Regions from separate parts of the Paenibacillus sp. RU5M genome, predicted to be linked through region 2. Evidence: riboswitches for the same ligand, from Rfam matches in the RefSeq annotation. Region 2 holds a riboswitch; each other region holds the start of a gene.
The links. Region 2 has a riboswitch for thiamine pyrophosphate ahead of tenA (thiaminase II). Riboswitches for the same ligand answer to the same signal wherever they lie in the genome.

Region 1: linked by a shared signal. The riboswitch ahead of CRO25_RS17465 (ABC transporter substrate-binding protein) and the one ahead of tenA (thiaminase II) in region 2 are both predicted to bind thiamine pyrophosphate.
Region 3: linked by a shared signal. The riboswitch ahead of CRO25_RS10805 (ECF transporter S component) and the one ahead of tenA (thiaminase II) in region 2 are both predicted to bind thiamine pyrophosphate.

What each region holds. Positions count from the first base shown of each region.
Region 1 covers NZ_OBQM01000005.1:305,526-307,797, reverse strand. Annotated here, with positions in the region: gene CRO25_RS17465 (ABC transporter substrate-binding protein) at 1-901, opposite strand, end outside; TPP riboswitch at 1,123-1,235, opposite strand; gene CRO25_RS17460 (NAD(P)-dependent oxidoreductase) at 1,381-2,136, opposite strand; gene CRO25_RS17455 (VOC family protein) at 2,153-2,272, opposite strand, start outside.
Region 2 covers NZ_OBQM01000002.1:32,151-34,422, reverse strand. Annotated here, with positions in the region: gene CRO25_RS06030 (FAD-binding oxidoreductase) at 1-455, shown strand, start outside; gene CRO25_RS06025 (hypothetical protein) at 464-754, shown strand; TPP riboswitch at 801-899, shown strand; gene tenA (thiaminase II) at 1,021-1,692, shown strand; gene CRO25_RS06015 (GNAT family N-acetyltransferase) at 1,736-2,269, shown strand.
Region 3 covers NZ_OBQM01000003.1:16,210-18,481, forward strand. Annotated here, with positions in the region: gene CRO25_RS10800 (pectate lyase) at 1-501, shown strand, start outside; TPP riboswitch at 815-925, shown strand; gene CRO25_RS10805 (ECF transporter S component) at 1,167-1,760, shown strand; partial or broken gene CRO25_RS34270 (ATP-binding cassette domain-containing protein) at 1,851-2,201, shown strand; gene CRO25_RS10810 (ATP-binding cassette domain-containing protein) at 2,223-2,272, shown strand, end outside.

The sequences.
Region 1 (2,272 bases), on a different contig from region 2:
ATTTTGGACTCAGCCACTTCTGGCTTGCGAGTACAAGATCCTTATCCAGATCCGGTACGGCCTTGATCAGAATGTTAGCAGCGTCTTCGGGATGTTCAATCGCGTATTGATATCCTTCGGAAGTCGCTTTCAAGAACGCTTTAACCAGCTCGGGATCGTTCTGGATCGTCTTTTCATTGGTAACGAGTACAGGTGTGTAGTAGTCCAGTGCTTCGGAATAATCTTTCACATATAACATGTCGATCGGTTCGCCGCGCAGTTCGGCTTCGATACCCGTCCATGCGTAGAAAATCCAGGCAAAGTCGATATCGCGTTTCACAGCGGTAAAGAAGTCTGCATCGCCCATGCTAATATTTTTTACTTTGGATACATCGGCGCCTTCGCCTTCCATAATGGATTGCATCACAGCTTCTTCCACCGGGGAGCCCCAGCCACCATAGGTTTTACCTTCAAAATCTTTGGGAGATTTGATGTTCCGATCCACCGGAGCGGCAAATCCGGACGTGTTATGCTGAATGACTGCAGCGATGGACACGAGCGGTACGCCCTGTGTGCGGGCCTGGGTTACACTCTCCTGATAACTTACGCCAAAAGGCACTTCGTTCGAAGCCACCATCGTATCCGCGCCTCCGGCACCTGGCTGTACAATCTCGACATTTAAGCCTTCGGCTTTGTAAAAACCTTGATCTACGGCCGCATACAGGCCGGTATGATTCGTATTTGGTGTCCAGTCCAGCACCACTTTAATGTCCTTGAGGGCTGCGTTGGCACCTTCATTGCTGTTTTCGGTGTTGCTGCTGCCATTTTCTCCTGAAGGTGCAGCTTCTTTGCCGCCACATGCGGCCACAGCCACGAGTAGTACGCACGAGAGCATTAGGCCCATCATTTTACGCCATCTCATCTTCATTTCTCTCCTTCATGTTGTCCGGCCAGTGGCGCGGGGTACTCCTTGGCTTCATATCCAAGCTTCTTGCATAAATCGACAGATTTATACCAGCTATGATCCGGATGACGTCACTTTTTTTAGCTCTCTGGCTATATAAAAGAACATTAAAAAAGCGCCCCGTTAATCCGGGACGCGTGCAGGCGTTAGAGATGTGGCACTCAGCAAAGAGGCTGGGCCAATTCGATATACTCCGATTCCTACGCTGGCATGATCCAGATCAGGTCTAAGGGTCAGTATCTTGGTGGGATACACTCTCAGCCGGCCTATTCCGACTCCCCTGGGAAACTATGAAGTTACGGGCATTACTAGGTGTAATTATAGGCCAGAGGCCCACGCATGTCCAGTCAGGAACTGGATAGGGGCACGTATGAATGAATCAAAGAGGCCATTATACATGCGTATAACGACCTCTCTAGATGTGTGATTTTCAACAATTATCGTGGCGAATCATATAAGGAAATCTGACTGAGTGCAAAAGCATCGGATTTCGGGTCATAGCCTACCTGTTTCTGAGTGGTTTCCAGATTCAATCGTTTAAACCGATTATTCGAGATCCCATGCAGTATGGTGAAGGGCTCCAGATCTGTAGTTGTAATTGCTTTGAACATCAAATCACACAAGTCAGCCGGACTAATATACGCGCTCATATCCCTTGCCTCCAGCGCGGGTCCATCCGGTTGGAAATCATCATATGCACCTATACGTATTGCTACACTTTGTAAACCTTCGGTATATGCAAAATAGGAAGCGAGCGATTCACCAAAACATTTGCTAACCCCGTACAAATTCCGTGGGCGTGTCGGCATATCCGGATAGACTTGAGCATCAATGGGATACCCCTCAATCGTCTGTGCACTGCTTGCCAGAATGACTCTTCGTACACCCTGGTCTTTAGCTGCACGGAATACATTAAACGTGCCCTTGATATTGATGTCCAACAACGATTCATAGAATCCGGCATGCGGGGAAGGATCTCCCGCCAGATGTACAACCACATCCATGCCTTCGCAAGCGTGCTGACAGGCTTCGGGATCTGTCACATCAAGTGTCATGATCTCATGGCTTGTCCCTTGATACGTATGCAGTCTGTCGATATTCAAATCCGTTAGTCGCAGGTGAAATGCTTCTGACAAGTGTTGGGACAAGTCACGTCCAATTTTTCCGGCTGCGCCGGTAATTAAAATGTTCATAAATCAGCTCCAATTCTTAGCGCTGGAAGAACTCAATCCATTCCTTCTCGGGTCCATAGATGAAGAAATAACGGTAACCGTTAGGCAGTGTAATCATCTCTCCATCAATAAACTCGGCCTCAGTTGCCTTAATGCG
Region 2 (2,272 bases):
CGCAAATTATGCATTTGCAGGTTCATGATCGAGAAGACACTGGGAAATGGCCTGTGGTCATGCCTCCTTCGGATCAATATCTGTTAGCCTTTGATCAACAGAAGATTGTGATCGGGGCGACTCACGAAAATGATATTGAAGGCTATGATATAAGAGTAACCGCAGGCGGAATGCAGGAAATTTTGAATAAAGGATTGGAACTGGCTCCAGGTTTAGCCGATAGCACGTTTCAGGAAGTAAGAGTAGGTTTCCGTCCGTTTACACCAGGTTTTCTTCCGGTAATGGGTGCTGTTCCTGGTTGGAATGGCTTAATCACAGCCAACGGGCTTGGAGCGTCTGGTCTCACGATGGGGCCTTTTATTGGAAGTCAACTGGCCAAATTGGCTCTGGGTATGAAATTGGATATCGATATTCAGCCATATGACCTTGGAAAAGCAATGGATCATCAGAAATGAGGTGAACGATGACGTATTCACAGCGCTTAACTCACGGTAACTCATCAGACATTATTTATCTGGAGCACCAGATTGGCATCACCGAGGAGGAATTAGCAAAAGCCGAGGAAGAGCGGAGGGGTTACGAATCGGATTTAAACAAGTTAAAGACGTCTCCGGCGTATCATTCAAATTCAGCGACGAACGTCTCTAATGAGCAAAAATGGGTAGATGAGTTAAACAAATTGCAAAGTATGATTAAGGATATCCGCACCCGACTTAAGAAGTTGCAAGAAGATTTAGGGGAACTTGAAGATTAATAGGAATGGATTGACATTTGGAAAAACACATGTTGTAATAAGCCTGAGCTATTTGCAGGGGGACTGTTCGCAGTTGAGAAGGTTAAAACCTGACCCTTTGAACCTGTTAGTTAATACTGACGTAGGGAGCAAATGACATGTACTCATGTTATTTTGCCCTTGCCGAAAATAGGACAAGGGCTTTTTGGTCTGCATTTTGGATGACAGAACGCGATAGCTGGATGTGAAGCGGGGACATTATAATTTTAATACAAGGAGAAATGATCATGTCATTTTCAAGAACGTTAAAAGATAAGTCCAGAAACGTATGGGAAGATGGATACAACCATCCTTTTTTACATGAAATGGGGAAAGGCACACTGGATCAGGAAGCGTTTAAGTTTTATCTTCTTCAGGACTATACATATCTGATTGAATATGCGAAGATTTTTGCCATGGGTGCGGTCAAGGCGACAGATGAAAAAATGATGACGAACTTTACGGTTATTCAACACGCTATTCTGTACGAAGAAATGGATTTGCATCGAAATTATATGAATGAATTTGGGATTACGCTGGATGAAAATCATACTGTCAAACCCTCTCTTTATAACAAGGCCTATACGTCGAATATGATGAGTGTTGCACAAACAGGTGGGGTTGCCGAAATCATCGCCGTCATTTTCCCTTGTGCGTGGACGTATTACGACTATGCCACAAGATTAAAAGAACAATATCGAGATTCATTAGAGGGCAATTTCTATCAGACTTGGATCGAAAATTATGCAAGTGATGAATTCCGCGACTCATTCAAATGGTTCTATGATACACTGGATGCATTATGCGAACATAAAACCGAGCAGGAACTGGAGGCCATTGAAGACATATTCAGAAGAAGTGTTGAATTTGAATATCTATTCTGGGATATGGCTTATAAACGGCAACTCTCGTACTTCTGATGAATGCAATCTACTACAACCAGAGATAAGGATGAACATACAGATGGACAATCGTGGAGAACGCATCTATTTACGATTTTTGAACGTGGAAGACGCTGCTGGGCTACTGGATTTGCAGTTCCGTAACCGGGCTATTTTCGAAGAAATATCGGCAAGCGAACGATCGGATACATTCTATACATTGGAGGGCCAAGTAGCCCTTCTCGAAGGTTGGAACAAGGCGAGGGAAGAGGGGAAACGGTACTCTTTCGGGATCTTTCTGAACCATACGCATGAGCTTATTGGGGAGATCTCTCTGTTCGAGCTTGAACTGGATTCCACCACCAAATGGATTGTTGGTTATGTGCTCGATCAGGTGCAGAATGGCAAGGGATATATGAGTGAAGCCCTTCAGCTAGCACTGGATTTTGCTATGAATGAAGCGGGTATAAAACGAGTGGAGGCAGGTGCGCTGCCTGACAATGCCGGATCGATTCGAGTGCTTCGCAAGGCGGGCTTTCAGGAGACGGACCGGCAGAATATTAAAATCAAGGGGATTTGGAAGGAACATATGATGTTTGCAGTGGATTTGCAATAGGTT
Region 3 (2,272 bases), on a different contig from region 2:
GGAGATGGATCTCAAGCGGAAGATCAGAAGCCGGTATTTCGGTTGGAGGCAGGCGCCACGCTCAAAAATGTGATTATCGGTTCACCTGCAGCTGACGGTGTTCATTGTTATGGTAACTGCACGATATCAAATGTGATTTGGGAGGATGTCGGTGAGGACGCTCTGACTCTGAAATCAGCCGGAACGGTTAACATCACTGGTGGTGCAGCTTACAAGGCCTATGATAAAGTATTTCAAATGAATGCAGCCGGAACGATTAACATTAAAAATTTCCGTGCAGACGATATTGGCAAGCTGGTACGTCAGAATGGCGGAACAACCTTCGCCGTGAACATGACGCTCGACAACTCAGACATTTCCAATGTCAAAGATTCTATTATGCGTACGGACAGCAGTACATCGCAAGGGAAAATTACAAATACCCGTTACTCCAAAGTACCGACCTTGTTTAAAGGCTTTGCATCGGGCAAAACAAGTCAATCCGGGAATACTCAATATTAAAACAGAGCTTACCGTTTCTCAATAATTTTCCTCTAAAGGATATGAAGCATAACAATTAAAGGGGATGTCCTCATGAATATGACGGGGACATCCCTTGTTCGCGTTATCTTGGTCTAATGAACCTGGCACCCGTTATTCGCTCTCATTTGCATCTTTCTGAGATGTAACGAATTACAGAGACGTTATTTCTTGAAGCAGAGGTATATGACGCATAAATGAGACATATAGTTAATCACTCTTTCTTCTAGTTTAAACTGATTTTTTCTTATCGGGATTGTCACAAATACCCATGTGTTGTACAGTAGAAGCAATGAAATAAGTGAACCGGGTGCTCAATGAAGTTGGGCTGAGAGAGCGGCCTTGTGCTGCTGACCGTATATCTGATCTGGGTAATGCCAGCGTAGAGAACATGAATTTGCGATGAGCAATGGTAAGCGATAAGGGATAGAACATAAATGTCAGCGTTTCTTGGTTGCAACGGGATTTCTCTGATGTGACGGGGATGGTGTCGTTTGTTTTCTTCTTTCTCTATATCTGCCTAATGCGTTGCATCGTGAGAATTGTAAACTGTGCGTATGGCCTGCCTGTGAACCGGGGAGGCTTTTTTTGTTTGTTTTATTGTTTTTTTTATAAATCTAGGGAAACAGAGGAAGGAAGTAGAGAACATGTCAACAGCAGTAGGCAGCAACAGATTGAAGTTAACCGATATTTTGGTAACGATTGTGATTGCAGTGGTCTTCGGGGTGATCTACAAAATATGGGGACCTACATATGATCTGATGAAGCCATTCGGCGTTCATGCGGAGCAGATGATTTACGGTATGTGGTTCATGGCGGGCACCTTTGCCTTTGTAATCATTCGGAAGCCAGGTGTAGCCATTCTGGCAGAAGTTGCGGCATCCACGGTGAGTGCTTTTCTCGGAAGTGAGTGGGGCATGTCCACACTGGTATACGGGCTGCTGCAAGGGCTGGGAGCGGAGATTTTCTTTGCCGCATTTCTGTATCGGAAAAGCAATCTGTTCGTTACCTGCCTTGCGGCTATTGGTGCAGCAGCGGCTTCGCTTGTACTCGATTATCAGTATGGGTACATTGATTCCCTCTCGGCTTGGAACTACACGCTGTTTATCGGATTCCGCTTCATTGGAAGTATTCTGATTGCGGGTGTATTCACCTATTATCTCGCCAAAGCGCTGGAGCTTACAGGTGTAACACGATCCCTTAGACCGGTGTCGAAGCAGGATTATGAGGCGCTGGACTAGATGAATGAAGTGGAGAATGTGCAAGCGGTAGGTGTTACGAATCTAAGATGTAAGTTCCCTGGAGAGAAGGCCTTGGTGTTCCAAGGCTTGTCTCTCTCTGTGCGTCAAGGGGAGAAAGTGTTGTTGCTTGGACCAAGCGGCTCTGGCAAATCAACCTTGTTGCAAATTCTGAGTGGTCTGATTCCGCGATCTGTGGAGATTCCGATGAAATGTGATGACATTCAGGTGCCTGAGCAGCCCGGTATTGTTTTTCAAGATCCGGATACCCAGTTCTGTATGTCATATACGGATGAAGAGATTGCTTTTGTACTGGAAAACCGGAATATTCCACGCGAGCAGATGCCTGCTCTTATCCATCGATATCTGGAACAGGTGGGGTTATGCTTTGAACATAACCGAACACTCATTCAATCCATGTCACAGGGGATGAAGCAGCGTCTTGCGATGGCTTCGATTCTGGCCATGGAGCCAGACGTACTCTTTTTGGATGAACCAACGGCACTGCTGGATGA